Regions from separate parts of the Mesorhizobium yinganensis genome, predicted to be linked through region 1. Evidence: predicted binding sites of a transcription regulator. Region 1 holds the regulator's gene; each other region holds the start of a gene.
The links. The regulator LexA, encoded in region 1, represses DNA repair genes until DNA is damaged. The targets are predictions, from matches to a motif close to TGTTCNNNNTGTGTTCNG.
Positions count from the first base shown of each region.

Region 2: the regulator LexA is predicted to act here: its motif matches at 4,840-4,857, upstream of ABMA59_RS32370 (ImuA family protein).
Region 3: the regulator LexA is predicted to act here: its motif matches at 1,762-1,779, upstream of ruvC (crossover junction endodeoxyribonuclease RuvC).
Region 4: the regulator LexA is predicted to act here: its motif matches at 6,072-6,089, upstream of ABMA59_RS07890 (YifB family Mg chelatase-like AAA ATPase).

Region 1 is NZ_JBEBMH010000027.1:74,633-82,339, reverse strand. Features, by position in the region: gene gltA (citrate synthase) at 1-144, opposite strand, end outside; gene gltX (glutamate--tRNA ligase) at 325-1,749, opposite strand; gene ABMA59_RS29955 (ComEC/Rec2 family competence protein) at 1,908-4,469, shown strand; gene lexA (transcriptional repressor LexA) at 4,463-5,179, opposite strand; gene ABMA59_RS29945 (ABC transporter ATP-binding protein) at 5,357-6,145, opposite strand; gene ABMA59_RS29940 (ABC transporter ATP-binding protein) at 6,142-6,978, opposite strand; gene nikC (nickel transporter permease) at 6,975-7,707, opposite strand, start outside.
Region 2 is NZ_JBEBMH010000035.1:22,435-30,141, reverse strand. Features, by position in the region: gene ABMA59_RS32400 (calcium-binding protein) at 1-718, opposite strand, end outside; gene ABMA59_RS32395 (hypothetical protein) at 699-1,367, opposite strand; gene ABMA59_RS32390 (helix-turn-helix transcriptional regulator) at 1,859-2,854, shown strand; gene ABMA59_RS32385 (hypothetical protein) at 2,978-3,160, opposite strand; partial or broken gene ABMA59_RS32380 (SOS response-associated peptidase family protein) at 3,160-3,927, opposite strand; gene ABMA59_RS32375 (hypothetical protein) at 3,976-4,200, opposite strand; gene ABMA59_RS32370 (ImuA family protein) at 4,948-5,709, shown strand; gene ABMA59_RS32365 (Y-family DNA polymerase) at 5,624-7,147, shown strand; gene ABMA59_RS32360 (error-prone DNA polymerase) at 7,144-7,707, shown strand, end outside.
Region 3 is NZ_JBEBMH010000007.1:78,416-86,122, forward strand. Features, by position in the region: gene ABMA59_RS15270 (RtcB family protein) at 1-1,074, opposite strand, end outside; gene ruvC (crossover junction endodeoxyribonuclease RuvC) at 1,208-1,720, opposite strand; gene rcdA (protease adaptor protein RcdA) at 1,915-2,433, opposite strand; gene ABMA59_RS15285 (hypothetical protein) at 2,780-3,181, opposite strand; gene ABMA59_RS15290 (acyl-CoA synthetase) at 3,391-5,049, opposite strand; gene ABMA59_RS15295 (OpgC family protein) at 5,162-6,346, opposite strand; gene ABMA59_RS15300 (class I SAM-dependent methyltransferase) at 6,532-7,131, opposite strand; gene ABMA59_RS15305 (EVE domain-containing protein) at 7,197-7,622, opposite strand; gene ABMA59_RS15310 (YciI-like protein) at 7,651-7,707, opposite strand, start outside.
Region 4 is NZ_JBEBMH010000003.1:154,117-161,823, forward strand. Features, by position in the region: gene pmtA (phospholipid N-methyltransferase PmtA) at 1-255, shown strand, start outside; gene ABMA59_RS07865 (NADPH-dependent FMN reductase) at 293-883, shown strand; gene pyrF (orotidine-5'-phosphate decarboxylase) at 1,010-1,720, shown strand; gene ABMA59_RS07875 (DUF1330 domain-containing protein) at 1,767-2,054, shown strand; gene ABMA59_RS07880 (polyhydroxyalkanoate depolymerase) at 2,213-3,490, shown strand; gene ABMA59_RS07885 (transglutaminase-like cysteine peptidase) at 3,693-4,316, shown strand; gene ABMA59_RS07890 (YifB family Mg chelatase-like AAA ATPase) at 4,461-5,990, opposite strand; gene ABMA59_RS07895 (hypothetical protein) at 6,288-6,596, shown strand; gene gshB (glutathione synthase) at 6,633-7,595, opposite strand.

The DNA.
Region 1 (7,707 bases):
GGTGAAGCCAGGATCGTAAGTGAAGGCGCCCGTATCCTTGTAGAGTGCCGCAATGTCGATCACGTCCGGCCCGACAGTACCCGATCGAACCTGCAGCTCATGCGTTTTGCCGTTGAATTCCAGTCTCGCTGTGGATTCGCTCATACGGATACCCCTTTGCTGTGAACCCGGGACAGCGGCGAAGGAACGCCGCCAAGCGGAAGCGACGCCGGAAGAAGCATGGTCGTGCAGCTCCCGGTTCGGTTCCGCGAAAAGTCTGACGAGGCCGCAATGTTGCACCGCAACAGGACGGTTTCAATGGTTCTTGATGAGACCAGCGACATGCTAATCGATTTGATCTCCAATGCGTGCGAGGCTTTCCTCGCGTCCCAGCACAGCCAGCACATCGAAAACGCCTGGCGAGGTGCTGCGGCCGGTCAGCGCGGCGCGCAAAGGCTGCGCGACGGCGCCGAGTTTGTGGCCATTGGCGGCCGCGAAGTCGCGGATCGCCGCTTCCGTCGTCTGGGCCGTCCAGTCGCCGGCGACGTTCTTGAGCGCCGCCCAAGCACCCGCGAGCACAGTGCGCGGACGCTCGCCGAGCAGCGCCGCGGCCTTTTCGTCGATCGCCAGCGGCCGGGTTGCGAAGAGATAGGCTGCACTGTCGGCCAGTTCGACGAGCGTCTTGGCCCGCTCCTTCAGGCCCGGCATCGCTGCGGCGAGCGTGGCCTTCTGAGCGTCGTCCAGTCCGGCTGCCAGCGGCCCCGACGTCGACAGATGCGGCAGTGTAGCGACAAGGGCATCGGTGAGCTCGCCGTCGTCCATGCGGCGCATGTAGAGGCCGTTCAGCGCCTCCAGTTTCTGGAAGTCGAAGCGTGCTGCGCCGCGGTTGACGTCCTCGATCTCGAACCAGCGGACCATGTCCTCGATCGACATGACCTCATCGTCGCCATGGCTCCATCCCAGCCGAGCAAGATAGTTCAGCAGCGCGGCGGGCAGATACCCCATGGAGCGATAGGCCTCGACGCCAAGGGCGCCATGGCGCTTCGACAGCTTTGCCCCATCGGCGCCGTGAATCAGCGGGATATGAGACATCACAGGCACTTCCCAGCCCATCGCGTTGTAGATGACCTGCTGGCGCGCGGCATTGGTCAGATGGTCGTCGCCGCGGATGATGTGGGTGACGCCCATGTCGTGATCGTCGACGACGACCGCATGCATGTAGGTCGGATTGCCGTCCGAGCGCAGGATGATGAAATCGTCGAGATCCTTGTTGGGGAAGCGTACGTCGCCCTGAACACGATCGCCTACGACTGTCTCGCCTTCATGCGGCGCCTTGATGCGGATGGCGCCCTTGACGCCGGGGGGCGCCTCGGACTGGTCGCGGTCGCGCCAGCTGCCGTCGTAACGCGGCGGGCGGCCCTCTGCGCGTGCCTTCTCGCGCATGGCGTCGAGTTCCGCGGGGGTCTCATACGCATAATAGGCTTTGCCCAGGCGAACGAGTTCCTCGGCGACGTCGCGGTGGCGCGGCGCGCGCTCGAACTGCGAAATCGGCTCGCCGTCCCATTTCAGCCCCAGCCAGGTCAGTCCGTCGAGGATCGCCGCCGTCGCCGCATCGGTGGAACGCTCGCGATCCGTATCCTCGATGCGCAGCAGCATCCGGCCGCCGGTATGTTTGGCGTAGAGCCAGTTGAACAGCGCCGTGCGGGCGCCGCCGATATGGAGGTAGCCGGTGGGCGAGGGGGCAAAACGGGTGACGACCGGGCGGGACATAGAGATTTCCAAAGGAAGAAGACCGCCCCGCGCAATGGCGCTGACGGTGCATGGAAAAAGGTTGGCGTTCATGTAGCATAGAAGGTCGGGGGTGCAAGCACGCAGTCGTGGCCTTGCACGATGCGCCATAAAACTTTGGCGCCAGTCGAGTGAAGGCCATGTCGGAGCTTTCCGCAGGCGGGCTGAACGAACGGTTCCTGTTCCAGAAGATGGACATGGAGACCGCGCCTCGCTCTGTCGCTGTGAGTTCCCGTGAGCTTGTCGTCGTTCCCCAGCGCTGGACATGGCAGGAACAATGGTCGCGGGCGATCAAGCCGTTGCCACCCGTGCCCATGATAGCGGAGCGGGCGGCGGTCGCCTTGCAAAACGCGGCCGCGCTGGAAAGCGAGCGTGGCACGCTGTTCCTGTTTGTGCCAGTCTTTCTCGCGGCCGGCGCCTTCCTGTATTTCGGTCTGCCTTTCGAACCCGGTTTCCCTTTGATTTCGACAGGCCTGATGGTCACCATGGCCGCGGCGGCATTTCTGCCGCGCGGACGCATGGCGCAACTGGCGGCCCTGGCTGCCATGCTGGCTTTCTGTGGCATCCTGCTGGCCAAGGGCGAAACGTGGCGCATGAGCACCAAGATGCTCGGCGGTGACATCTCGACGCGCGTCACCGGGCGCGTCATCAGTATAGAGCCGTTGTCGAACGGTCGCGCGCGGCTGACCTTGGACGTGATTGACACGGAACGGCCGAAACTTCGCTACGCACCCGATCGCGTCCGCGCGACGGCGCGCACGGCGCCGTTGGATGTCGAGGCGGGCTCCATCGTCGAGGGGCTCGTCCGGCTGCGGCCGCCTTCCGGGCCGGTGCGTCCCGACAGCTATGATTTTTCCTTCGAAAGCTATTTCGACGGCATCGGCGCGAGCGGCTATTTCATGAAGGGACCGGAAGTGATCGGGCAATCCGATCCCGGACTCACCGGTCGGATTGGCGCAATCGTCGAAAATATCCGCAACGACATCGCCGAACGCATCCGGCACCGCGTCGGCGGCGCCGAGGGCGAGATCGCCGCGGCGCTCGTCGTGGGAGTGCGTGCAGGCATCCCGAACGACGTCAGCGAGGCTCTGCGCCGTACCGGCCTCTATCACATCATCTCGATCTCCGGCCTGCATATGGCACTGGTCGCCGGCGTGGTGATCGGCGCGCTGCGGGCGGGATTCGCGCTTTTTCCCGGAATCTCGTCCCGCCGTCCGGTCAGGAAATATGCCGCGCTCGCCGGCCTTCTCGCCATTGCCGCCTACCTCGCAATCTCCGGCGGTGAGGTGGCGGCGCAGCGCAGTTTCCTGATGCTTGCCGTCATGCTGATAGCACTGGTTTTCGACCGCGCCGCGCTGACCATGCGCAACCTCGCCATTTCAGCCATCATCGTACTGGCGGTCACCCCGCACGAAGTTATCGGGCCGAGCTTCCAGATGTCCTTCGCGGCAACGGCAGCGCTTGTCGGAGCCTATGCGTTCTGGACGGGACGGCGCGGCGGCACCGGATCGTTTCAGCCCCGGCGCGGCCTGGTTTCGCTTGCCGTGCGGCATGGCGGCGCTGTTGTCGTAGGGCTCCTGCTGACTTCCCTGGTCGCCGGCCTGGCGACGGCAGCCTTCGGCGCCTATCACTTCCAGCGCATCGCACCGCTCAGCCTAGTGGCGAACCTCGCGGCCATGCCGATCGTATCCCTGGTTGTCGTGCCCTTTGCCGTGCTCGCGGCGGTCGCTATGCCGTTTGGCCTCGACGGGCCGTTCCTCGACGTGATGGGCAAGGGGATCACGGCGATGATCGAAGTCGCGAGATGGTTTTCCGCTCGCTCACCGGTCGATGCGGTGGGGCTGATATCGGGAAAATCCGTGGTTCTTCTGACCATCGCCCTGATCGTGGCGACCGTGACGACGACGTGGCTGAGGCTTTTCGCACTGCCTTTCGCGCTCGCCGGATTGTTGATGTTGGGCGCGACGCGCACCCCCGACGTGTTGGTATCCGAGGACGGCCGGCTGGTCGGATTTCTGACCGGCGAGGGCCTGATGGCGGTGAATCGGCCTCGGCCGAATGTCTTCACGGCCGAGAACTGGAAACGAACGCTCCAGGCGGACGGAATTCATAAGCCGGCGAATGATTTCGGCCTGAATCCGCCGATGGCGTCCGCTGAAAGCATCGTCGCAGGTGTCGGAAGCAAAGAAGGCACCAACCATGGACTCAACCGCACCCGCGGCGCATCCGATGGACTTCCTTCTGTACAGAAGGTGGCCTCTACTGAAGTCCACAATGAGGGTGAGTTCATGAATTCTTCACCCGGCCAGCAACCGACGGATGATTCATCCAGCGCCTTCCTCTGCGATGACATAACCTGCGTCGGCTGGCATCCATCCGGCGCCGCGATCATCCATACAACCGATCCCGAGGAGGCACGGATCGCCTGTTCCTTTGCCGGCGTCATAATTCTCGACGATGCGACCATTCCGCTCAAATGCGCCAACCCAGCCGTCGCGGTGGTCACGAAGCGCGCGCTTGCTCGGAATGGCAGCGCCGCGGTGTATCTGCCTTCGGGCAGCGATGGCACCGCCGAGGTGCATTTCGCCATCGCAACGCCGGATCGTCCTTGGCATGGCAACCGCGCATTCTCGCGCGAGTCTCGGGGACTGCCGCCCTACCAGCGCAAGCCGGCGGTCCCGGCGCCCCCGGAAAATCAGTAGCGACGGATCAAGCCGACAAGCTTGCCTTGCACACGGACCCGGTCCGGACCGTAAATGCGCGTCTCGTAGGCGGGATTGGCGGCTTCGAGCGCGATGGAGGCGCCTTTTCGGCGAAAACGCTTCAGCGTCGCCTCCTGGTCGTCAACCAGCGCGACGACGATCTCTCCGGGTGTGGCCGTGTTGGCATTGCGGATGATCACCGTGTCGCCGTCAAGAATGCCGGCCTCGATCATCGAGTCGCCCCTGACCTCCAGCGCGTAATGATCGCCTGCGGACAACATTTCGGGCGGCACCGATATGGAATGCGTCCGGTGCTGGATAGCATCGATCGGCACGCCCGCCGCGATCCGGCCCATGACCGGTATCGCAATTCCCGAACCTGCCTCGTCATTGCTCGCGACTGGCGCACGCGAAGGTTCGGCCGGACGCTTGCCGAGACTGCCTTCGATGACGCTCGGCGAAAATTTCTTTGCCGAGTTGAGGCCGGGAGCAATCGAATCGGGCAGGCGAAGCACTTCCAGCGCCCGCGCCCGGTTCGGCAGCCGGCGAATGAAACCGCGTTCCTCCAGCGCCGTAATCAGCCGGTGGATGCCGGATTTCGACGCCAGATCAAGGGCTTCCTTCATCTCGTCGAAGGACGGCGGAATGCCGGACTCCTTCAGTCTCTCATGAATGAATAGCAGGAGTTCGTGTTGCTTGCGTGTCAGCATCTCGGCCCCGTCAAGAATCGCACCAAAACAAAACCAGAACAAAACACTATCTGTTCCAGTTGTGTTCCGCAACCGTTAAATATCGGGTTAAGAGGCGGGCAACCAAGATATCAAAATCGAGCGCCAGCGCTGACTCTCTCGAGACTTGGCCGGTTGCCTCCGAGAAGACCGTGGATTTCAGGCCTCTTCCCAGAGATCTTGCAGCAGCTCCCGGTCGTAGCCGGAACTGGCCCGGAACAGTTGCCGCGTATAGGCATGGTCGAACCGTCCGGCGGCAAGGTCGGCGCTGGCCAGCGTCTCCAGAATGCGGCCGCGATTCATCACCGCCAGACGACCGCACATGTAGGAAACCACCGCCAGATTGTGGCTGACCATGATGGTGGTGAAGCCGCGCTCGCGCCGCAGGCGACGGAGCAGGTTGAGCACTTCCGCCTGCACCGAGACGTCCAGCGCGGAGGTCGGCTCGTCGAGGAGAAGAACGCGGGGCTCCAGGACAATGGCGCGGGCGATCGCCACGCGCTGGCGCTGGCCGCCGGAGAGCTGGTGCGGGAAGCGGAAGCGATGTTCGGGTTTCAACCCGACATCGGCCAGCGCGCGCTCGACACGTTTCTCCACGTTGGTCAGCCCGTGGATGCGGGCCGGCTCCGACAGTATCTTATCGACGGTATGGCGCGGGTGGAGCGAGCCGTAGGGGTCCTGGAAAACCATCTGGATCAGCCGTCGCTGCGCATGGCTGCGCGAAAGCGAGACAACGGCTCCACCAATGCGGATCGTTCCGGAATAGTCGCCGATAAGGCCGGCGACTGCGTTCAACACGGTCGACTTGCCTGATCCGGACTCGCCAACCAGCCCGAACGCCTCGCCTTCGGCGATGGATAGCGACACATCGCGGACTGCGTTGAGCCGCCGCGCGCCCTTGCCGAAGCTGATGCCTAGTCCGTCGATCTCGATCATCGGCGCGGTCATCTTGCCCAGCTCGCATCGCGTTGCAGGACGGGCAGTTCCGGCCGGTCGTCGCCGAGGCGCGGCGAGGAAGCGAGCAGGCCCTTTGCGTAGGGATGCTGGACCTGATGCAGTTCGCTCGCCTTGACGGTTTCGACCACCTTGCCGGCATACATGATCATCACACGGTCGCAGAAGGCCGAGACCATGCCGAGGTCGTGGCTGATCAGGATCAGGCTCATGCCGCGCTCGCGAACCAGGTCGTCCAGAATTGCCAGAACCTGGAGCTGCACGGTCACGTCAAGCGCCGAGGTCGGCTCGTCGGCGATCAGCAGTTGCGGCTCTGGAATGAGCATCATCGCGATCATCACGCGCTGGCCCATGCCGCCGGAAAGCTGGTGCGGATAAAGGTGATAGACGGCCTCCGGGTCGCGGATTTTGACCGCTTTCAGCGCCTCGATACTTTTCGCGCGGGCAAGCGCGCGATCCCTGGCGACATGCAGCCGAAACGCCTCCTCGATCTGCTGGCCGACCGTCATCACCGGATTGAGCGAAAATTTGGGATCCTGAAGCACCATGGAGATGCGCTTGCCGCGGATCTTCGGCATCTCTTTTTCGGGCACCTTGAGCAGGTCCATGCCCACGAAGGAAAGCCGGTCGGCGCTGACCCGGCCGGGCGACGGCACCAGCCGCATGATCGAGCGGCCGGTCAGCGATTTGCCGGAACCCGATTCGCCGACGATGCCCAGCCGTTCGCGGCCCAGCGAAAAACTGACGCCACGCACCACGTCCACAAAACCCTGATAGGTCGGGAAGGTGACTCGCAAATTCTCGACGTCGAGGATCGGCGCGCTCATGAGCGTTTCGGGTCCAGCACGTCGCGCAGGCCGTCGCCGAGCAGGTTGAAGCCGAGGCTGACGACGAATATGGCGATGCCGGGGATCGTCGCCACCCACCACTGGTCGAGCAGGTAGTCGCGGCCGGTGGAGATCATGGCGCCCCATTCCGGCGTCGGCGGCTGCGCGCCGAGGCCGAGGAAGCCGAGACCGGCGGCGGTCAGGATGATGCCCGCCATGTCGAGCGTCATGCGCACGATCACCGAGGCAGTGCAGAGCGGCACGACATAGTGCCAGATGATGCGGAAGGGGGAAGCGCCTTGCAGGCGCGCTGCCTTGACGAAATCGGCGTTGCGCACGGTGATCGTCTCGGCGCGGGCAATGCGGGCGTAGGGTGGCCAGGACGTCAGCGCGATGGCGATGATGGCGCTTTCCAGCCCCGGCTTGATCGCCGCGACGAAGGCCAGCGCCAGGATCAGCCGCGGGAATGCGAGAAAGATGTCGGTGACGCGCATCAGCACCACATCGACCGCGCCGCCGATGTAGCCGGAGATGGTGCCGATCAAGAGGCCGATGGGCACGACGATTACCACGACCATGATGACGATGGTGAGCGTGATGCGAGCGCCCCAGGCGACGCGCGAGAGGATGTCGCGGCCGAGTTCGTCCGTGCCGAACCAGTGCCCGGCGCCAGGCGGCTGAAGCCGTGTCGACAGCGACTGCAAGGTCGGCGATTGCAGCGGCAGCACC
Region 2 (7,707 bases), on a different contig from region 1:
CCACAATGAAACGATCGTTGCCGGTCCCTCCATATAGGTTGTCGACCCCCGTCCCGCCGTCCAGCGTATCGTTTCCGGCTCCGCCATCGAGCCAGTCGTTCTGGGCGCCGCCGTCGATATGATCGTCGCCGCCCAAGCCATACAGGAAGTCCTCGCCGCCGTTGCCGGTCACGATATCCTTCAGTTCGTCGCCGGCGAAGTTGTCGCCGGCGGCGTCGCCGACGGTGGTACGAACGATCTCGTTGATCGCCGCGCTAAGGCTTGTGCCGCTGGAGTCGGGCGTATTGTCGAACCAGACGGCACCGAACTTGCCGTTGAGCAGGCCGGCGACGGAGGAGTTGCTGTCGTCGCCCGCGCCCAGGCTCAGGGTGAATTCGTCGGTCGCGGCGACGCCCGCCGCCGTATAGACACGGCCCTGCACGTTGAAATCGGTGAAGCTGATCTGCTTGGTCCAGGTGATCGCGATGAAGCCGTTCTCCAACATGGTGATGTCCGGCTCGATCTCGGTCTGGCCGGACGGGGTGTTGACGCGTATGTAAGTGCCGGGCGTGGCGTTTCCGCCGTTTCCGTCCAGGATACGCAGTGTGATGCCGGAATTGCCCGCATCCTGGCCGCCCCAGCCATTGTCCTTGTAGACCACGGCCCAATTGCCGTCCTTCAGGCCGACCACCTTGGCCTCGGTGTTGTCGCCGACGCCGTCAACAACAAAGTCGTTCACCTTCGTCGTGCCGTCGGCGTTGTATATGCGGGCGCGAAGGGTCTGGTTGGCGGGGTTGGTGTCGGTATAGGTGACGACGTAGCCGCCGGTGCTCAGGGCAGCGACAGAACCGCCGTTCTGGTCGCCGGCGAGCGCAGTTGTTCACGACGGTGGTCACACCGGTCTCAGTGCCGAAATCGTTGAAGCGGGCGTGCAGGATGTTCTCGGTCCTGGCATCGGTCACTACGAAGCCGCCGCCGGAGAGCGCCGCGACCTGAATGTCACCGCCGACGGTGTCAATGTTCATTTCATTGCCGATCGGCGTGCCATCGGACTGGAACAAGTGACCTCTGAGGTTCAGGAGCGGGGCCTCGGCGTCGACCCAGGTCACCAGCACGTTGCCGTTTGCGAGTTCGGTCACCTGGGGCTGGCCGACTGCGTCGGTGGCGCCGAAATAGGCGACGTTAAACGTGCCCATGCGCTCATGGGCGGCATCGTAGAAGTCGACAAGGACTTCGCCGTTGCTGATGTTGCCGTTGTTGTAAGCGACGGCGAAACCGCCGTTCGACAGGCCGGTCACGTCCGGCGCAAGCTGGTTGCCGGTCTCGAAGCTGTTGGCCTGGAACTCGGATTTGATGATGGTACGAGTATAGGTGCTGGTGACAGCCATCGAAGTGTTCCTTCTCGACAATGGGCCGCCGACCCGCGCCGATGACGGAGCGGGACAGTCAGGTCCGGTTGATGGAAACGAATGCGGGTCCGCCGGTTTCAGGGGCCAGAACAGGCATTCGCAATTGGCGCCCTGTTAGCCCAGGCGATATGCTTGGGTCTTGTCCTGGCGGGAACCTGGCTTGACCCCAGGGGAACCTCGGCTACGAAAATGGCCGGAAATCATCTTTTATCGGGTTTCGGGTCTGCTTTTCCGTGAGAACTACGATCGCGGGCGTGTTCACAGGGGATCGCTTACGGTGCCGCGCAGCGAACGCCCTGCATACTACCGCCGCCCCACACCGATCCCGCTTCCACGCTGAAATCGGGCTCGACACCGTTCCCGCCAGTCTCCTTTGCCGCCGCTCATGGCCGGGCTATTCCTTTCGTCTGACCTTGAAGGTAAAGTTTGACGAATATCGGCGCGCGGCCAGGGAGCGAAGTTCGGGCGCAATGGAAAAGCTGGTTCTGTCGACCCAGGGGATGCCGGACCGTCTCGATGACCGGGCACGCTTCAGCACCTGGCACGACATGTACGTGGCGGCCTATTGCGAGTTCGATCTGAGGCGCGTCGACAGCAAGCCGTTCGCCGCCAATACGGAATTCCAGGCGATCGGGGGCATCGGCGTGGCTAGCACGGACGCCGCCGTCGATCAGGTTCTGCGCAACAAACAGCATGTTGCCGGATCGTCGCTGCGATCGAACTTTTGCCTGGCTTTCAGCCGCAACGAGTTCCCCATCGTCCAGGCGCAACTCGGCCGCGAGACGGTGCATCGCGTCGAGAGCCCGTTGCTGGTGACTGAAGGCGAGGCGGGCGACATCCGGCAGCCGGGCGGCTTCAACTTCCACCTCCTCGACATCCCGCCGCAACTGCTGGCCGGGCGCGTCGCCAATGCTTATGACCTTGTGGCGCGGCCGCTCGACGCGGCGCCGCAGGCGGCCGCGCATCTCAAGCGCTACATTGGAATCCTGCCGCATATCACCCAGGGCGAGCCCGATCTGGCCCTGCTCGACCACATCGCGACCACGCTGATCGATCTCGTCGCGCTGGTACTCGGCGCCAATGGCGATTCAGCCGAACTGGCGAGGATGCGCGGTTTGCGCGCCGCCCGGATTGAGGAGATCGTTGCGGTCATCCGCAAGAATTTCGACGACCCTTCCTTCTCGACCGCGCATGTCGCGCGCCGGCTGAGCCTCACACCACGCTACGTCAACGAACTGCTGCAGGCGACCGGGCTGGGCTTCGCCGAACGGGTGACCGAACTGCGGCTTCAGACGGCTCGCAAAATGCTCGCCGACAAGAGCAAGGACCGGATGAAGGTGATCGAGATCGCCTATGCCGTCGGCTTCAACGACGTGTCGTATTTCAACCGCCGCTTCCGCCAGCGGTTCGGAGAGAGGCCGTCGCAGGTGCGCGACAGTGGGAGGAGCGGCCAAGAAATCGATTGATGGGCCGCTTGTCTAAAATCACACATTCCTGCTCGCATCCTCCTCCTCGGCTCTATCGAACCCCTTCACAACGAGGACCAGCTTCGACATCTTGCTTTGCGGGAGTTGGGCTTCGGCCATCTGTCAGGCTCCGCGCCGCCTCCGCTCGCCGTCCTGCCGGTGAACGCCGCAGTACCAATCGGTGTCGTAGCGCCCGTCGTAACCGAAGCAGCCCCACTCCTTGCAACCCTGGTGGTCGCAATAGTGGATGTAGAGGCCGGCAGGCGTCGGTAGCTGTTCGACGGAAATGATCGGTGACTCGTCCATCACAGCAGCGCCGGCTGAAGCGGTGGCGTCATGTCCTCCAACTTCGGCTGGGGCGGAACCTGCTTCAGCATGTGATCGGGCAGCGGCCTTTGCAGCACCTTCGCTTCTTCCCACGGCGCAGTCAGCCAGGTCTCGACCTCGTGCCGCGTGGTGAGGATCACCGGCATTGCCTTCTGGTGAACTGGCCCGACGACACCGTTCGGCTCGGTCGTCAGGAAGGCGTACAGATCCAGCGCCACCGGACCTTCTTTGATCTTGCGGACGCTGGCCAGTCCGGAACCCAGGCGCCAGCGAAGAACATCAAGGGCCTGCTGTCGTCTCCAGCGAACCAGGCATTGGGTGTGCGACCTCCGGCGGCGCTGGCCGGGTCCGGCTCGGCGAAACTGGTGAACGGCACGACGCAGCGGTTCGGCACGCCAAGCCACCGCAGCCAGTGCTTGCTGGCGGTGTTGCGGATGTTGGTGGTCCCGCCGTCCGGTTCCATCTTCAGCATCTCGGCGAAGGCGTCCTTATCGATGTCCTTTCCTTTGGTGCGAAGCTTGTCCGCTCGCTTGCTTGTCGCCTGGAACAGGGCCTGCGATGATGACGGCATACCCCAACGCATCCTCACAGTTCGCGCTGCCCGTCGAGGCCGTTGCGCACCACTGAGCCGAAGCGGTCGGGATAAACATCGATCGACGGTTCAAGATTGCCGGACAGATCGCGCCACACCCTGACCAGATCTATAATTGCTGCTGTGTCGTGGTGATGTTGTAGAGGTTGCACATGCGGCCTTCCCGGTAAGTTTCCCTTGCGGGCAGGATGGCACAGCAGTCCTAGAAGGTGAACTGCTGTTGCCTCGGGCGCGGTGGCGCAGGATCGGGTCTCCTGACAGTCTCAGCCGGCTGCTTGGCGTCGCGCCGCTCCTGCAAATTCTTGTTGAGCAGCATCATCGCCTTCAGCGCCTTCATGATGTCGCCGTCGTGGGCATCGACGAAGCAATCGGCAGCAGCTTGCAGAGCGTCTTCCTGTCGGCGGCTCAGTCTTTCGATCCTGATCATAGCTGTGCACCTTCAGTGCCGAGGCTCAGATGCCTCAATAAGTGCCTCAACCGCAGCGGCGAACGTCTGGAGGGAGGCTGTGGCATCCTCCCCTCTATACCGGGCCATCCCGACCCTGTTGGCCCCGATCGTAATCGGGTCGACGAACGGCCGCGCCGTCGATCCCTCCATGTCGGCGGCGATGATCCAGGCATAGGTCGAGATGCGATCCTCGTCCTTTTTTGGTCCACTTCTTCGCCCCTGCTATCTTCCGCAACCGCCGGATTGCAGTCGCCCGATCGGCAAGCTGCGATTCCGGATCGTGCACGATTTCAAGGTCAGCGGTTTGTGGCTTGCGCGCTTCGTCCCAATCGAGGCACGCAGCTTCTAGAGCGGCCGTGTCAGCCTTGTCCCGGACCCCTGCGGCAGCCAACTGCTTGTTGGTAACATCGTCGTCGTTGAAACCTCCGATGTCCCACGCGTCCGCAAGAACCGGCCATCGGCTGCCGTGTATGGATGGACGCCGGCATCCCGAAACACCTTTAATGCCGCTGCAACGCCGCGCTGAAGCTCTTCCTTGGTCGCGCCGGGAATTGAAATCTTGATGGGAGTGGTGACGGTTTCGTGTCGCATAGCTGTTACTCCTACGCTGCTGCCTTGGTGAACGAAATAGGAACAAAAGAGTCAAGAGGCGATTGACTCGCGCAGGAAAGGGTTCCTAAATCGCCGAATGAGGACAACAGTCGACGACGCGAAAGCTCCAATTCCATGCCTGCCCAGCCTGACCGCGCCGTCGTTTCCGCGCTACAGGACCGCGTTCGGAGCCTTGAGGGTGGCAGGAATCACGAGCGACGCGTGCTGCCGTTCGGCGTCCGAGACATCGATAGCCGATTGCCCGGAGGCGGACTTGCGCTCGGCGCGCTGCACGAGGTCGCGGGCGGTGGAAACGGCGCTGTCGATGGCGCGGCGGCCGCGCTGTTTGCGGCAGGCATTGCTGCGCGGACCGTCGGCAAGGTGCTGTGGTGTGTCTCACAACAGGATCTGTTCGCACCGGCGATCGCCCAGGCCGGGCTTTCTCCCGACCGGGTGATCTATGTCGAGGCCGGCGACGACAAGTCGGTGCTGGCGTGCTTCGAGGAAGGCCTTCGGCATGTCGGGCTTGGGGCCGTGGTTGCTGAGGTGGCGCGGCTGCCCATGACGGCCTCGCGACGCCTGCAACTGGCTGCCGAGACATCTGGCGGCATTGGCATCGCCATTCGCCGATGTCGGCGCCAGTCGGACGCAACAGATTTCGGGCAGCCGACTGCCTCGGTCACGAGATGGCGGGTCTCCGTGATGCCGTCCAAGCCATTGCCGGTTCCCGGCGTCGGACGTGCGCGCTGGCAACTTGAATTGATCCGCTGTCGTGGGGGCGAAAGCGCGGACTTCGAAGTGGAGGCATGCGATGCCAAGGGTCGTCTCGCTGTTCCTTCCGCAGTGGTCAACCGATCGTCTGAGAAGGAGATCGGACGCCGCATCATTGCCGCCTGACCGGCCGCTGGTGCTGGTTGGACGCGACGGGCAAAGGCGGGTGGTGCTCGCGGCCGACATGAACGCGCTGGCAGCATCATTGCGGGTCGGCATGCCCGCGACAAAGGCACAGGCGCTGGTTCCCGGACTGATGGTGCAGGATGCCAGACCGGAGGAGGATGCCGAGGCGCTGGAGCGGTTGGCTCTATGGGGGCTCCGCCGCTACTCGCCGATCGTCGCCGTCGACCTTCCCGACGGGCTGGTGATCGACATCACCGGCTCCGAGCAACTGCATGGCGGTGAGCAGGCGTTGCTGACCGATCTGGTGTCCCGTCTCGGAAGCGCCGGCATCGCGGCGCGGGCGGCCGTTGCTGATAGCTGGGGTGCTGCACATGCGGTGGCGCGATATATGAGGCGCGCGACAAGTATTGTCCCGCCCGGCGGTGTCGCCAACGTCATCACCGAACTGCCCTTGCCAGCCCTGCGGCTTTCCAGCGGCGTTGTCGACGGGCTGCGTGTCCTCGGGTTTGAGCGGGTCGGCGATCTATTGGCACAGCCAAGGGCGCCGCTTACGTTGCGCTTCGGGCCGGAGCTCGGTCGCCGACTGGATCAGGCGCTGGGCGTGCTGAGTGAACCTATCGACCCGATCCGGCCGGCTGAGGTGGTCGAGGTCCGACGCAGTTTTGGCGAGCCGATCGCCGCTGCCGAGACCATCGCAAAATACATCGGCAAGCTGGTTACCAGCTTATGCAGCGAACTGGAGGGCAAGGGGCTCGGCGCGAAGCGGCTCGACCTGCTCATGGTTCTCGTCGACAATTCCGTCGAGGCGATCCGCGTCAGCACGGCATTGCCAGGCCGGGACGCCAAGCGGCTGGCGAGGCTGCTGCGCGACAAGATCGAAAAGATCGATCCGGGTTTTGGCATTGAGCTGATGCGGTTGGCGGCATCTTGGGCAGAACCGCTCTCGCCGAAGCAGACGCTCTCCTCGCTGATCGAACAACCGGAAGCCGACATCTCCGATCTGATCGACACTCTGGGTAACCGCGTCGGCACCGATCAGCTTTATCGTTTTGCGCCGCTCGCCAGCGATGTGCCGGAGCGTTCGGTGCAGCGTGTTGCTGCCACCGCACCCGTTGTCGGCAACGCCTGGCCCGATCATTGGCCACGCCCGACGCGGCTTCTGTCATCTCCCGAGCCGATCGACGCGGTGGCGCTGCTGCCCGATCATCCCCCCGCCAGCTTCACCTGGCGCGGTATCCGCCGCAGAGTCAGGCGGGCCGATGGCCCCGAGCGTGTCTTTGGCGAGTGGTGGAAACGCGATGCCGAGCTTGCGGCCGTCCGGGACTATTTTCAGGTCGAGGACGATGCCGGCGAGCGCTTCTGGATATACCGCGCCGGCGACGGCGAGAACCTTTCCACCGGCTCGCACCGCTGGTTCCTGCACGGCATCTTCGCATGACCGGTTATGTCGAACTGCAGTGCACGTCGCATTTTTCCTTCTTGCGTGGCGCAAGCTCCTGTGAGGAGCTGTTTGCCCAAGCGGCGGTGATGGATATGCCGGCGCTGGGTATTGTCGACCGTAACAGCCTTGCCGGCATCGTTCGGGCACATGAAGCGGCAAACACCAGCGGCGTCAGGCTGATTGTCGGCTGCCGGTTCGATCTCGCCGAAGGCGTTTCGATCCTCGTCTATCCCACCGACCGGGCGGCTTATTCGCGGCTCTGCCGGCTCCTGTCGCTCGGCAAGAAGCGGGGTGGCAAAGCCAAATGCGTCCTCACCTGGGACGATCTGGCCGCCTACGCGGAGGGTCTGATAGCAGTCCTGCTGCCGGATCAGGCCGATGACGACTGTTCACGTTGGCTGCGGCGGTTGCGGGACGTCTATGCTGATCGCGCCTACATGGCACTCACGCTGCGACGCCGGCCCAACGATCAACTGCGCCTGCACGAACTGTCCAACCTCGCCGCGTCGGCCAACGTGCCTACGGTGGTCACCAACGACGTGCTGTTCCATGTCCCG
Region 3 (7,707 bases), on a different contig from region 1:
GAAGCCCAGCGCCTCCTTGCGGTCCTTGTGGCGGGCGATCAGGATCGGCTCGCTCATGTTCATCGGGATCAGGGTGCGGCCGTCATCGTCCGGCGAGAAGCCGGCGAAGGACGGCGTTGCGCCCTTGGCGTGGTAGAACAGCCCGTCGCTGCGGCGGAACACGAAATTGTGCTCGTTCCAGAAGCGGTCGACGATGGCGTTGCCGAGTGCGGCCGCGATCCGGTCGTGGATGCCGAGATGGTTGTTCCTGGTCCACAGGCGGATCGTCTGCAGCGCGTCCCAGTATTCGCGTCCGGCCTTGCTCTCGGCGTCAAGCCACGCGGCGCCTTCCGGCGTGCGTGGCGAGACGATCTTGGTATGCCGCTTCGCCGCTGCCATGCCGCGCTTGTAGAGCAGCGCGCCCGGACCGCGCGACCCGTGATGGGTGACGATGGCCGGTTGGCCGGTCGAGCGCAGATGGCCGACGAAGAGGAAGTGGTTGCCGTCGCCCTGCGTGCCGGTGTTGGCGTGGCCGGACCCGACGATGTCCGCGAGGAACGGGTTCGCCTCGAACGCGGCGGCTATCGCGCCGGGCATGACGCGGCCGTTCCGATGGTCGCCGACCACCGGTCCGAAGTGCGTGATCTTCTCGGCGACGTCCATGATGCGCTTCGGGTCGTCCTTGCGCTTGAACACGGTGATCGCCATCGAGCAGCAGATGTCGGCCGAGTGGAAGCCCGGATGAATTGCGTCCTTGGTCGCAACCACGCCGCCGACCGGGATCGTGCCGGCCGGGCAGGCGTCCGGCATGACCACGCCGGCCTGCACCGTCGGCACGCGCATCAGCGCATCCATCGCGCCGGTCACCAGCGCGAGGTTTTCGCGCTCGATGTCGCTTTCCGGCTCGAGGAAGACCGAGAAGGGCAGCCGGTTGGTCCGCGGCATGATCTCGACCGGCTGCAATGTCTGCAGATACGTGAAGATCGCATCGGCGGACTGGCCGTCGCGTTCCATGTTCTGCGCGGTCTCGATTGCCCCGGCGAACCACTTGCCGGGCTTGAATCCCCATTCGATCAATTCCTTGCCGGTGATCATCGCTAATCCAAGATCTTCTCTTGCCTCATGGTTGAACCATCCCTTGCGTCAGCGCGAAGGGCCGGCGCGGGTGCGCCTGCAATTTGTCATGAATACGGCTGTAGCGGAAATTTAGCGGACTGCTATCTGGGCCTCAACCCGCCAGCGCCGCCAGCCGATAGCCGATGCTCTGCCGGTGATGTGCGTGGCAGATGGCGATGGCAAGCCCGTCGGCCGCGTCGTCGCCCGAAAATGTCGCCTTGGGCAACAGCACCTTCACCATCATGTGGATCTGCCTCTTGTCGCCATGGCCGACGCCGATCACCGCTTTCTTAACGGCGTTCGGCGCGTATTCGGAAACCGGCAGCCCGGCACGGGCCGGAACCAGCATGGCGATGCCGCGCGCCTGGCCGAGTTTTAGGGTCGCCGTCGCATCCTTGTTGACGAAGGTCGCCTCGACCGCCGCCTCCTCGGGCGCATGTGTCTCCAGCACGGCGCACAGCCCGTCGTGGAGCTGGCAAAGACGCGAGGCGAGGTCGGCTTTGTCGTCAGACGTCACCGTGCCGGACGCCACGAAGCGCAGGCTGTTGCCCTGCGCCTCGACGAGGCCCCAGCCGGTGCGCCGCAGGCCCGGATCGATGCCGATGATTCGAATCGTTTCCCGCATGCCCACAACCTACCCGTTTCGGGCATCCTTGTCAGGAAAATGTGAACGAAACGAAAACAGACCGCGGAGAGAATCGGGTCAGGCTGAGTCGAAAATGGCGGGGTCGTGAAGCGACGAGCGGAACGTACTTAGGGCATGTGAGCAGCGGAAGCGCAGCTAGCCACCATGTGCGGGCCAGCCTCACCTGAATCTTGTCAGCCGCGCGCGAACGCCGTGTTGAGCAGGCTGATCTGGTCGGAGACCGGGTTGCTGCGGCGCGCCGGCGGCGGCCCCAGGGCGGCCGCGTCGCGACCATAGATCTCCTCGTCCATCAGCCGGACAAGGTTCTGCAGGCTGAGCGAACTGTGGACCAGATGCATGAAGGCTTCCGGCAACTCGTTCCAGCCAATGGCATGGTCGGGCGCCGAAGCAGTGTCCAGCCGGACTTTGGATTTTTCCGAGGCCACCTGGTCGCGTGTCATTTCGCCGGAGTTGGCGGCACGCTGCAAAAGCAGCCAGGAGGCGATCTGCATCAGCCTCGTGGTGAGCCGCATCGATTCGGCGGCGTAGAGCGTCGCAGCCAACCGCGACAGTTTTTTCGCCTCGGTACGGCCGGGACCGTCGAGATATTCGGCGGCGCGCTCAACCAGGCCCATGCCCTCGTTGTAAAGCGGCTTGAAGGAATCCGAGAATACCCGGCGTTCCGCCAGCTTGATCGGTTGTCCGCTTCCCATCAACAACTCGCCCGTCATCCTTGCCCCGGCGGAGGAAATTCGATCCGGCGCGCTTTGCCGGACGTGGCGCTTCTTGCCGATTTCCCTCTTGCGCGAAAGATGCTCCCACGCGCCGGCGAAGGCAAGGACATGTTTAATAAAGGGTTAACGGCGCGGTTATCCACGTTCCAGGCAAAAAAAGAGCCGCGGGAAGCGGCTCTCGAGAGTTAACAGGGAGGCGTCAAACGAAGTGGCTCCAACCACTCGGTAAGAATCCAGATAACTGGATACACACAGGTATGGCCTGGAATGCTTAACAGACGCTTAACGCGCCGGAGATTCTTTTACCGGCCGGACCAAAACTGTTTCATCGAGAGACAGTTTGCGCCCGAAGCGGGCTACGCATAGCCGACAGCGCGATCCAGGCGAACAGCAGGATACCGGCGTAGAAAGCCATGGAGCCGATCGCCACCACCGGTTCGACCGCCTCGTTGCCGGCCAGCAGGAAGTACAGTCCGACGATCAGCATCACGCCGCTGACTGCCGTCAGCCAGAAATGCACCATCGCCAGCCGCGAGGCACTCGCTGCCGGAACAAGGTGGTAGAAGAAGGCGAACACCGCCGACATCAGCCAGCCCGCCACCATGGCGTGCGCATGGACCGGCATCTGCGAGTGATCGTGGGTGATCGACATGTGCAGGCCGAGCGCCATACCGCAGACCGCGTAGAGGATGGCCAGCGTAAAGAAATTGCGTGCAACGCCGTGCATTGCTTTGTCCTTTTCAGATCCAGATACCGAGGGAAATACGCCGTCCGCCCCGCGCGGACCGGTCGTTGATCGGCGGCCTTTCATAACCCGTTGCGAACCGGCTTAAGAACGCCGGGAGCACGCCGCCACCGAAGAATTTCGGCGGGTCCGTTAGACACCCGGCCTGTTTCGGATGCATGCCGGGCATGAAACGGGAAGGAAACGGCTGGTTACCGTACGGATACGATATCCGCTTCCCTGGCCATCTCGCGCAGCCTGAACTTCTGGATCTTTCCCGTGGAAGTCTTGGGGATTTCGGCGAATGTCACACTCTTCGGAACCTTGAAACGTGCAAGCAGCTTTCGGCAGTGCTCGACGATCTCGGCTTCCGTCGCGGCCTTGCCCGGTTTGAGCTCGACATAGGCCACCGGCACCTCGCCCCACTTGTCGTCGGCGCGGGCCACCACTCCACAGGAAGCGACGGAAGGATGCTTGTAGAGCGCTTCCTCGACCTCGATGGAGGAAATGTTCTCACCGCCGGAAATGATGATGTCCTTGGAACGGTCTTTTAGCTGGATGTAGCCGTCCGGATGCATGACACCGAGGTCGCCGGAGTGGAACCAGCCGCCGGCGAAGGCCTCGTCGGTCGCCTTGCGGTTCTTCAGATAGCCTTTCATGACGATGTTGCCGCGGAACATCACCTCGCCGATCGTCTCGCCGTCGGCGGGTGTTTCCGCCATCGTTTCCGCGTCCATCACCGTCAGGCCTTCGAGCGAGGCATAGCGCACGCCCTGCCGCGCCTTCTTGGCGGCGCGGCCGGCGCGGTCGAGGCTGTCCCATTCGCCGTGCCATTCGTTGACCACGGCCGGCCCATAGGTTTCCGTCAACCCGTAAAGGTGGTTCACCACGAAGCCGGCATCCGCCATGCCGGACAGAACCGATTCCGGCGGGGGGGCGGCGGCGGTGTTGAAGGTCACCTGCTGCGAGAAGGCGCGCTTGTCCTTCTCCTCGGCGTTGATCAGCGTCGCCATGACGATGGGCGCGCCACAAAGGTGGGTGACGCCGTGGTCGGCAATGGCGACATACATCGCCTTTGCCCGAACCCATCGCAGGCACACATGCGTGCCGGCCTGCACGGCAAGCGTCCACGGAAAGCACCAGCCGTTGCAATGGAACATTGGCAGCGTCCATAGATAGACGGCGTGCTTGGCCATGCCGGCGTGGATGGTGTTGGTGTGCGCCATCAGGGCGGCGCCGCGATGGTGATAGACCACGCCCTTGGGATTGCCGGTGGTGCCGGAGGTGTAGTTCAGCGAGATCGCATCCCACTCGTCGTCCGGCATCTTCCAGGCAAAATCCGGATCGCCGGATTGCAAGAACGCCTCATAGTCGAGAGTGCCGATGCGCTCGCCCTTCGGATAGGGCGCGTCCTGGGGATATTCGGGGTCGTCGTAATCGATCACCAGCGGCTTTACCTCGGCCAGTGCCAGGGCCTGCTTCATCACGCCGGAGAACTCGCGGTCGACAATGACGATCCTCGATTCGGCATGGTCGAGCTGGAAGGCGATCACCGCCGCGTCGAGCCGGGTGTTCAGCGAATGCAGCACGGCCTTGACCATCGGCACGCCGAAATGCGCCTCAAGCATCGCCGGCGTGTTGGAAAGCATGACGGTGACCGTGTCGCCCTTGCCGATGCCTTTTGCTTCAAGTGCGGAGGCGAGCCGCAACGATCGGCGCCAGAAATCGCGATAGCTGGTTTTCGCGCTGCCGTGGATGATCGCGGTGTGATCGGGATAGGTCTTTGCCGCGCGCTCCAGCAGGGTCAGCGGCGTCAGCGGCTGGTGGTTGGCCGCGTTCCGGTCCAACCCTGCCTCATAGATATTGGTCAATTTGTCCCCCTTGGCGATTTGCCCGCCATCCTAATGCGGGCAGGGCAGAGGAGGAAGCAATTCGATTCCAGGGATGGACGATCGTGGGAGAGCGCGGCCGGTGTGCTGTCGGTCAGCGCACCGGCACATAGGCCGGGCGCTGCGCGCCAACCGCGACCGGCGCCTCGGCCTGCGGCGTGCGCGGCTTGGCCGGACGCTTCCCTCCCCAGCCGATCGTCGGCAGCCACTCCAGCCAATAGGCCAGCGCGAACTGCAGCGCAATGCCGGCAGCGATGAGGCTGGTGTCGAAGACGACCCCGCCGCCATAGACGGCCTTCAACACCTGGCCGGCCATGGCCAGCAAGGTTCCCGCGATGAACACCGGCAGCGAGTGTTTCCCGAGGATGGCCAGCGGATTGTCGGTGCTGGTGCGCGCCAGGTTGGACAAAGACGGGATCGCCACGATCAGATAGGCCAGCGCCAGAACATGCAACAGGCGGGGCAGCGAAAGAAACGTCTTGTCGAAGCCGGACAGCACCAGCGGCAGATGCACCTTCGCCTCCAGTCCCCATAGCGACCAGCGCACCCAGACCAGGGACAGCAGGATGTAACCCAGCGAGATCAAGGCCAGCGGCGCGCTGTAGCAGATCGTGCCGCCACGCCGAACGTGCATCACCGCGGCCATGCCGATGACGAACAGGAACTGCCACGACAGCGGGTTGAGGAACCAGAAGCCTTCGGTCGGATAATTTTCCGGCGCAACCTGCCAGTATCCGGCGGCGAACCAGACCAGGCCGGACACCGTTAGCATGAGCAAGAGATTGATGCGGCTGAGCAGCAGAAAAAGCGGCAGCATCAGCAGAACCACGGCATACATCGACAATATGTTGTTGTAGCCGACCTGATGGCCGAGCGTGGCGAGGCCGACCAGCGCACGCGGCGTGTCCTCGACCAGCGAGCCGATGTTGATCATTTCCAAGAGCTTCGGCCGCGCGAACCAGAGGGCAGCGGCCGAGAAGATGGCGAGCGTGGCGACGCTGGTCACGATATGGGCGACGTAGAGCGTGCCGGCACGCCGAAACGCCTTCAGCGTCAGCAGCAGCCGGTTGCCCGGCTCGAATTTCAGCCCGTAGGCGAGGCCGAGCGCGATGCCCGAAATCAGCACGAAGGCTTCGGCCGAATCGGAGAACCCGAAATTCTTGTGGGTGAGATGTTCGAAGATCGTGCCGGGCACATGGTTGACGAAGATCGTCAGCAGGGCCAGCGCCCTGAAAACGTCGATACGGGTGTCCCGCTGTGTGGTCGCACTTGTCGTCATCGCGGCGTAAAGTTCCTCGTCCCGATAAAGTTCCCGCCACGCTGCCCGAATCCACAACTGGCGGCGCGATGCGGCAACGATGTGGCAAGGCTCGCGAAAGCTTGTGGGAATCGGCAGGAACGAGAGTCCGAACCCGGTCGCATCGCAGCCAGCAAATATCGATTCCGGCGGATTTTCCTGGCTGCTTAGCCGAAACGCCACACCGTCGTGCGCTTCACCTCGGCGTCTTCCAGGGCGCGGGTTACCTGGACCTGATAGACGGCGAGCGGCTGCACACGGTCCTTGGGCAGATACGATCGGCCGGGATCGCCGACCAGCACGGATGCGCCGCGCGCCGCCAGTGCTGAAAACCAGGGGACAATGCGATCCGTAAGGGCGCGGTCGTAGAAGACGTCGCCAGCCAGAACGATGTCCCAGCTCTCGTCGCGTCCCATCAGATCGTCATCGGAAAACCGGACAGATACGCCGTTGGCCGCGGCATTCAGCGCGATCGCCGCCCCGCAGAAGGGATCTATGTCGACGGCAGTCACGCTGGCGGCGCCTGCCTTTGCGGCGGCAATCGCCACAAGGCCGGAGCCGGTCGCGAAGTCGAGAATCGTCCGGCCTTGCACGATGTTCGGATTGTCCAGGATATGGCGCGCCAGTCCCTGGCCGCCGGCCCAGGCAAAGGCCCAGAAAGGCGGCGGCAGGCCGATCGCCTCCAGTTCCTCCTCCGTCCGATGCCAGAGGTCGTGCGCCTCGTCGGCGAGATAGAGCGCAATCTCCGGCACATGCGGCGGCGCCATCAGCACCGTGTTGGCGAGGATGAAGGCGGTCTTGTCCCTGGATTGCGGCGCCGGATCGGGCGCGGTCACGGCGCCGGGTCGATCCCGCCGACGCGGCAGATTTCCTGCCACTCGTCCGCCGAAACCGGCTGCACCGACAGGCGCGAATTGTTGACCAGCACCATGTCCTTCAGCTTCGGATTGGCCTTGCAGTCGTCCAGCGTCACCGGCTTCGGCACATCCTTGACGGCGCGGATATCCACGCACTCCCAGCGCGCGTCCTCCGTGGTGCTGTCGGGATGCGCCAGCTTGCAGACCTCGGCGATGCCGACCACCGCAAGTCCCTCATTCGAATGGTAGAAGAAGCCTAGGTCGCCGATCTGCATGGCGCGCATGTTGTTGCGCGCCTGGTAGTTGCGCACGCCGTCCCATTCCTGACCAGCCTTGCCCTTGGACTTCAGCATCTCCCAGGAAAAGGCGCTCGGTTCGGATTTGAAAAGCCAATACTGCACGGCGTTTGCCCTCGTCGCTGCTGCGGCCTCAGGCGGCCGGGTTGTTGAACACCCAGTTCCAGGGCTGCACGGTGACGCTCTCGAA
Region 4 (7,707 bases), on a different contig from region 1:
GATGCGCCGAAGCGTTTCGACAGCGTGGTTTCAGGCGTGCCGCTGCTCAATTTCCCGGTTCAGCAGCGCGTTGCCTATATAGAGGACCTGCTCGATCGCATTCCTGAAGGCAGGCCGATCATACAACTGACCTACGGCCCGAAATCGCCGGTGCCGCCGGGCCTCGGCAATTACAGCGTGAAACATTTCGACTTCGTCATCCGCAACATCCCGCCCACGCAGTTGTGGGTTTACCGGCGCGGCCGCGGCAACTGATGCGCGGCCTTGACGCGCGGCAAGGACGCAAACGCCGTTGAATCCCAAAATCCTCGTCTTCGCCGGCTCAATCCGAACCGGGGCCTATAGCGGCAAGACAGCCGATGCGGCCATGAAAGAGCTTGCCCTGCAAGGCGCCGAGGTCACCCGCATCTCGCTTGCCGACTATCCACTGCCGATCATGGACCAGGATCTGGAGGCGGAAAAAGGCGTGCCGGACAATGCGGTGAAACTCGCCCGGATGTTTGTCGATCACGACGGAATTCTGATCGCCACCCCGGAATACAACGGCTCGATGCCGCCGCTGCTCAAGAACACGATCGACTGGATCAGCCGGGTCCGCAAGGACCGCGGCATTGTGTTGCGGCCGCTGCCCGGCAAGGTCGTGGCGCTGTGCTCATCCTCGGAAGGCTATTTTGCCGGTATCCGCAGCGCCAATCATCTGCGCGCCGTGCTGTCGCATATCCAGATGGAAGTGATCCCGCAACAGGTCTCGGTCCCCCAGGGCGGCGAAGCCTTCGACGACAATGGCGACTTTCGAGACGAGCGGTTGCGAAACGGTATGCAGCGGCTCTGCCGCGCACTGATCGAACGCGCTACCATGCTGTCAGCGCGTTACGAGTCTTGATGGATCTTTTGCCGACAGGCGATCTCGCGGGTAAGGACCAGCCTGCAGACCAATTGGCATTTCGTCTTGCCGATCGCGCCCTTCTCTGCGACTGGACGCGGATGGAATCCCTGGACGGAGTTTCGGATGCCGCATGATGATGTCGCCAGGCGCCTGATCGTCGGACTCGACGTGCCGGATCTGAGGACGGCGCAGGCGGTGGTGCATGATCTCGACGGCACCGTTTCCTTCTACAAGATCGGCTATCAACTCGCCTTCGCCGGGGGCCTCGCCTTTGCACGCGAACTCGTCGAGGCGGGCAAGAGCGTTTTCCTCGACATGAAACTGCTCGACATCGACAACACGGTGGCGAAGGGCGTCGAGAACATTGCCAGGATGGGCGTCACGATGCTGACGCTGCACGCCTACCCCAAGGCGATGAAGGCTGCCGTCGAGGCGGCGCGCGGCACGCCGCTCTGCCTGCTGGCGGTTACCGTGCTGACCTCGATGGACGAGCAGGATCTGATCGATGCCGGCTACGAATACGACCCGCATACGCTGGTGCTGCGCCGTGCCGAGCAGGCGCGTTTGGCCGGCATGGGCGGCATCGTGTGCTCCGCGAGCGAAGCCGCCGCCGTGCGCAAAATCGTCGGGCACGATGTAGCGGTGGTGACACCCGGCATCCGTCCCGCCGGCGCCGACCATGGCGACCAGAAGCGCGTTGTTTCGCCTGGAGATGCGATACGCGCCGGCGCCAGCCATCTCGTCGTCGCCCGCCCGATCATCGCCGCGCCCGACCGCCGGGCGGCCGCGCAGGCGATCATCGCCGAGATGGCGGAGGCTGGACGACCCGTTTGAGCGGCGGCCTCGATCGTAATCGCCTTCGAAAGGCAATGGAGGAAAGATGCCCAAGGGATACTGGATCGCCCGCGTCGATGTGCGCGACGCCGAGGGATACAAGGACTATGTCGCGGCCTCGAAGCTCGCCTTCGACAAATACGGGGCGAAAATGCTGGCGCGGGGCGGCGCCCACGAACTGGCGGAAGGTACAGGCCGGGCGCGCAACGTGGTGATCGAGTTCGCATCGCTGCAGACCGCCCATGACTGCTACCACTCGCCGGAATATCAGGCCGCAAAAGCAATCCGGCAGAAATACGCCGAGGGTGAAGTTGTGCTGGTGGAGGGTATCTGAGCCCTGTCGACGGTCACGTTCGACGGCCGCGATGTTGGACCAAAGGATGAGGCCACTTCTCGCGGCCGCATCTATTGCATCGCAACAATAGATCGTTAACTTCGTTGTCTAACGATAGGGGGGTTGCCGCGCAATCCGCGCGGCATTGGGGTTTTGGCATGTTCTACCAGATGTATGAGATGAGCCACGCCGCGATGCAGCCCTATCGGGCCTATGCGGATGCTGTCCGGCTGTTCTACTCGAACCCGGTCAACCCGCTGTCGCACACCACGTTCGGCCGCTCCGTGGCTGGCATGGCCGAGCTCTTCGAGCGTAGCACCCGCCGCTACGGCAAGCCCGCCTTCAACATCGAAAAGACCATCGTCGACTGGAAGACGGTCGCGGTGGCCGAGAAGACCGCGTGGTCGCGTCCCTTCTGCAACCTGATCCATTTCGTGCGCGACCTGCCTGCGCGGCGCAAGACCGACCCCAAGTTGCTGATCGTGGCACCGATGTCCGGCCACTATGCGACGCTGCTGCGCGGCACGGTGGACGCCATGCTGCCGCATGCCGACGTCTACATCACCGACTGGACCGACGCACGCATGGTTCCGGCCACGGCGGGCGGCTTCGACCTCGACGACTATGTCGACTATATAGTCGACATGCTGCACGCGCTCGGGCCGAACACCCATGTCATGGCGGTATGCCAGCCCTCGGTTCCCGTGCTCGCCGCGGCGGCGCTTATGGAAGCGCGTGGCGACCACTTCGCGCCTTCGACCATGACGCTGATGGGCGGCCCGATCGACACCCGCCGCAATCCGACCGCCGTGAACCTGCTCGCCCAGGAAAAGGGCATCGACTGGTTCCGCGAGAATGTGATCATGCCGGTGCCGTGGCCAGCGCCTGGCGTCATGCGCGACGTCTATCCAGGCTTCCTGCAGCTTTCCGGCTTCATGGGCATGAATCTCGACCGCCACATCACGGCACACAAGCAGTTCTTTATGCATCTGGTGAAGAATGACGGCGACAGTGCCGAAAAGCACCGGGACTTCTACGACGAATATCTGGCTGTCATGGATTTGACGGCCGAATTCTACCTCCAGACGGTGGACACCGTATTTGTCCGCCATGCCCTGCCCAAAGGCGAGATGATGCATCGCGGCACGCCTGTCGACACCGCCGCGATCCGCAACATCGCCCTGCTCACGGTCGAGGGCGAAAATGACGACATTTCCGGCATCGGCCAGACGAGGGCTGCCCACGATCTCTGCGTCAACATTCCGGACGACATGCGGGCTCACTACATGCAGCCAGCCGTCGGCCATTATGGCGTGTTCAATGGCTCGCGCTTTCGCGCCGAGATCGTGCCGCGCATCGTCGACTTCATATCGAGCTACGGCAAGGAGAACCGTGCGCCCCTGCGTCCGCGCCTTGTCCGTACCGCGAAAGCCTGACCCCCATCTGCTTCTCGACCGATTGACAGGTCCGAACGGCGGCTCCTGCCTGCTTTGTGGGCGAGTCGGGCGGTAGCCTGTTGCAGATTCGTCGCGGCCACGTCGCGGCGGTAACCATCCTATGAAACTGTTCTCTTGGATGAATTGACTTGCCCGGCAAATGGACCTTAACGTTTTGTTAAGGACAAAGGGCGAGTGGGCTATGCAATCCTCTCCGCGGACAAGGCGCACGGCGATGCGCATCGGGTTTCTGGTGGCTTCGGCGATCGGCACGCTGACCGCCGGCAATGCTTTTGCCTCCGAACCCATGATCACGGGCGGCCTGACCTCCCAGCCGATCGGTCACTACGAATTCTGCAAGGCCAATCCCGCGGAGTGCTCGATCCGGCCGCGCGACCGCGGGCCGGAGCGTATCTCGGGCGCGCTGTGGAGCCAGCTTGTCAGCGTCAATGCGAGCGTAAACGCGGCCGTCAAGCCGATGAACGACCTCGACATCTATGGCAAGGACGAAGTGTGGGCCTATCCGGACCAGGGTGTCGGCGACTGCGAGGACTATGTTCTGGAGAAGCGCCGCGAATTGCAGCAACGTGGCCTGTCGCTTTCCAACCTGCTGGTCACCGTCGTGCGCAAGCCCGATGGAGAGGGCCACGCGGTGCTCACCGTGCGCACCGACAAAGGCGACTTCATCCTCGACAATCTCACCAACTCGGTTCGCGACTGGAGCCAGACCGGCTACCGCTTCCTAAAGAGGCAGGCCTCGAACCATACCGGCCGCTGGGTGACCATCCGCGAAGGCTCGGCGCCGCTGGTCGGCTCGGTGCAGTAAGCAAGCCTGGTCGGCTCCACGCTGATCGGCCATATCATGATTATCCTCGCACTTCCGGTCGCCGGGCTCTCCGTGCATCCGGATTTACGCACGCTTCTGTCCGCGCCAGCTTGCTCAAGAGCAAGAATGGGCCGCGAATAGTTCCTAGGCCGCCTGTGCCAGCCTCTCTGCGGCAATGCGGTAAGAAATAGCCTCGGCAAGGTGGATGCGACGAACGGTTTCGCTGTCGTCAAGGTCGGCCAAAGTGCGCGCCACTTTCAGTACCCGATGATAGGCCCGCGCGGAGAAACCAAGTTTCTCGCTGGCGTCACGCAGCAAGGTCTCACCCGCCCCGTCGGGGCGGGCAATCTCCTCGACCAATGCGGTTGGGCAATGCGCGTTGGTGGTGACGGACGCGCCGATCTCCTCGAAACGCCGGCGCTGGATGGTTCTCGCGGCGGCGACGCGCCTGGCGACATCGGCGCTTGCCTCGGATTTCGCAGGCCGGATCAGGTCGCTGGCACTGACGGCGGGCACCTCGATCCTGAGATCGATACGGTCGAGCAGCGGCCCGGAGATGCGCGCCTGATAGTCGGTCCGGCAGCGGTCGCCGCGCGCGCAGCGGAAGCCGGGTTCGCCGGACATGCCGCACCGGCACGGGTTCATCGCGGCGATCAGTTGCATCCGCGCCGGATAGGTGACACGGGTGTTGGCGCGCGCGATCACGCATTCGCCGGTCTCGATCGGCTGGCGCAGCGAATCCAGCACAACCGGTGAAAATTCGGGGAACTCGTCTAGGAAAAGAACGCCGTGATGCGCCAGCGACACTTCGCCGGGGCGTACGCGCTGGCCGCCGCCGACCATTGCCGCCATGGACGCGGAGTGATGCGGCGCGCGGAACGGCCGGCGGTTGGTCAATTTGCCGCCCGCCAGTTCGCCGGCGATCGACGCCACCATCGACACTTCGAGCAGTTCCTTCGGCGACAGCGGCGGCAGGATCGACGGCAGCCGCTGCGCGAGCATCGATTTTCCCGATCCGGGCGGACCGACCATCAGCAGGTTGTGTCCGCCGGCGGCCGCCACCTCCAACGCCCGCCGCGCCGTCTCCTGGCCCTTGATGTCGGCAAGATCCGGAAGGTCGTCGGCCGGTACTTGCACCTTGGCTTCCGGCCGCGACAGCACCTGCGTGCCGCGAAAATGATTGGCGATGGCGACGAGGCTGCGCGGCGCCAGGATTTCAATCTCCTCGCCGGCCCAGGCGGCTTCGGAGCCGCAAGCCGAGGGGCAGATTAGGCCCTTGCCGTCGGCATTGGCGCCGATGGCAGCCGGCAGCGTGCCGGCAACGGAGGCGATGGTGCCGTCGAGCGACAGTTCGCCTAGAACGACGTAGCCCGCCAACGCATCGCCCGGCACGGCGCCGAGCGCGGCCATCAACCCCAGCGCAATCGGCAGATCGTAATGGCTCCCCTCCTTCGGAAGATCCGCAGGTGCCAGGTTGACCGTCACCTTCTTCGCCGGCATCGACAAGCCGGAGGCATGCAGCGCCGCCTGCACCCGCTCGCGGCTTTCGGCAACCGCCTTGTCGGGAAGCCCGACGATATGGATGTTCGGCTTGCCCGGCGCGATCATCACCTGCACGTCAACGGGAACCGCCTCGATCCCCTGGAACGCCACCGTGCTTACGCGCGCCACCATACCGCCCTCCCAATCCCTCGGTCGCCGCGCCTCGGGTCGGATTTCCCTGCCGCCAACAAAGCACGGCTTGCCGGATAAATCAAGAACAAGACAGGAACAAATACGTCATGCAGATTGCAGCGAGTCGCGCGGACGCAACGACCGGGCGCGGAGCAGCTCGCTGGACCGATCGATGCGGTCGAATGTCGCGCGATCACGAAGCCGAATTTGCGAACCATTTGCGGCGCCGAACGTTGGGCCACCGTTGCAACGTGCCGGTGGCGCGTATGCTGCCGGCATCACCGAAAGGAAGCTGTCATGAGAACGCAACTGCTCATAAGCGGTGCGCTGCTGGTCGCGCTTGCCGGCATCGCCAAGGCGGACGACCACCTGGTCCAGGCATTGGAGCATGGCCTCACCCTGGACAGCCAGCCGTTCCAGGAGAACAAGGCCGGCCGCAGCGGCGACCTCGCGCCGGGGCAAGGCAGCCCGTTTGCAGGCGAGGAAACCAAGACGCCCGCGACGGACACAGAGGCTGCCAACGCTCATGCAAAGGTGAAGGAGCGGGAGCCGAAGTCGCCGCCGGCCTCCCATCGCGAGGGCGGGGCTAGCATGGCCAGACGGTAGCGCGGGCGTCGCCCCGCTGCCCACGTCAGGCGCGGGTCAGGACAAAACCCGCGCTTGCTTCGCCCGCTTGTTCTCCACCGCATCCCAGAACAGCGCGGCGATATCGGCGCCGCCAAAACGCTTCACCTCGCGCACGCCGGTCGGCGAGGTCACGTTGATCTCCGTCATGTAATCGCCGATCACGTCGATGCCGACGAGGATGAAACCGCGTTCCCTGAGCGAAGGGCCGATACGCGCGCAGATCTCGCGCTCGCGCTCCGTCAGCTCGGTCTTCTCGGCCCGGCCGCCGACATGCATGTTGGAGCGCGAGTCATGTTCGGCCGGCACGCGGTTGATGGCTCCGGCCACTTCACCGTCGATCAGGATGATGCGCTTGTCGCCCTTGCGCACGTCCTTGAGGTAGCGCTGCACGATGAACGGTTCGCGGAACATCTGCGCGAACATTTCGAGCAGCGACGCCAGGTTGCGGTCGGCCTCGTGCAGGTGAAAGATGCCTGCGCCGCCATTGCCGTAAAGCGGCTTTACGATGATGTCGCCATGCTCCCTGCGGAAGGCCGCCACCTCCTGCGGATCCTTGGTGATCAGCGTTTCCGGCATCAGGTCCGGGAATTCGGTGACGAAGATCTTTTCGGGACTGTTGCGCACCCAGGCCGGGTCGTTGACCACCAGCGTATTCGGATGGATGCGCTCGAGGATATGCGTCGTGGTGATGTAGTTCATGTCGAAGGGCGGGTCCTGCCGCAGCAGGACGACGTCCATCTCCGACAGGTCGGTCCTGACCGGCTCACCGAGCGAAAAATGGCTGCCCTTCTCGTCGCGCACGGTCATTTCCTCGACACGCGCAAAAACCTTCCCGCCGGCCAGCGTGAGCCGGTCGGGCGTATAGTGGAAAAGCGCGTGGCCGCGCCGCTGCGCCTCCAGCGAGAGCGCGAAAGTTGTGTCGCCGGCGATGTTCACCGTCGACACATGATCCATCTGGACGGCGATCTTGAGCGGCATGAGGCCCTTCCGCGTTGCGTTGCCCGTTTCCGCACCGCATGTATCGCGTCCGGACCATCCTGCCAATCGGCCAGCCTACGGCCAACGCGGTCCAGGCCGGCGGCGGCCCGCC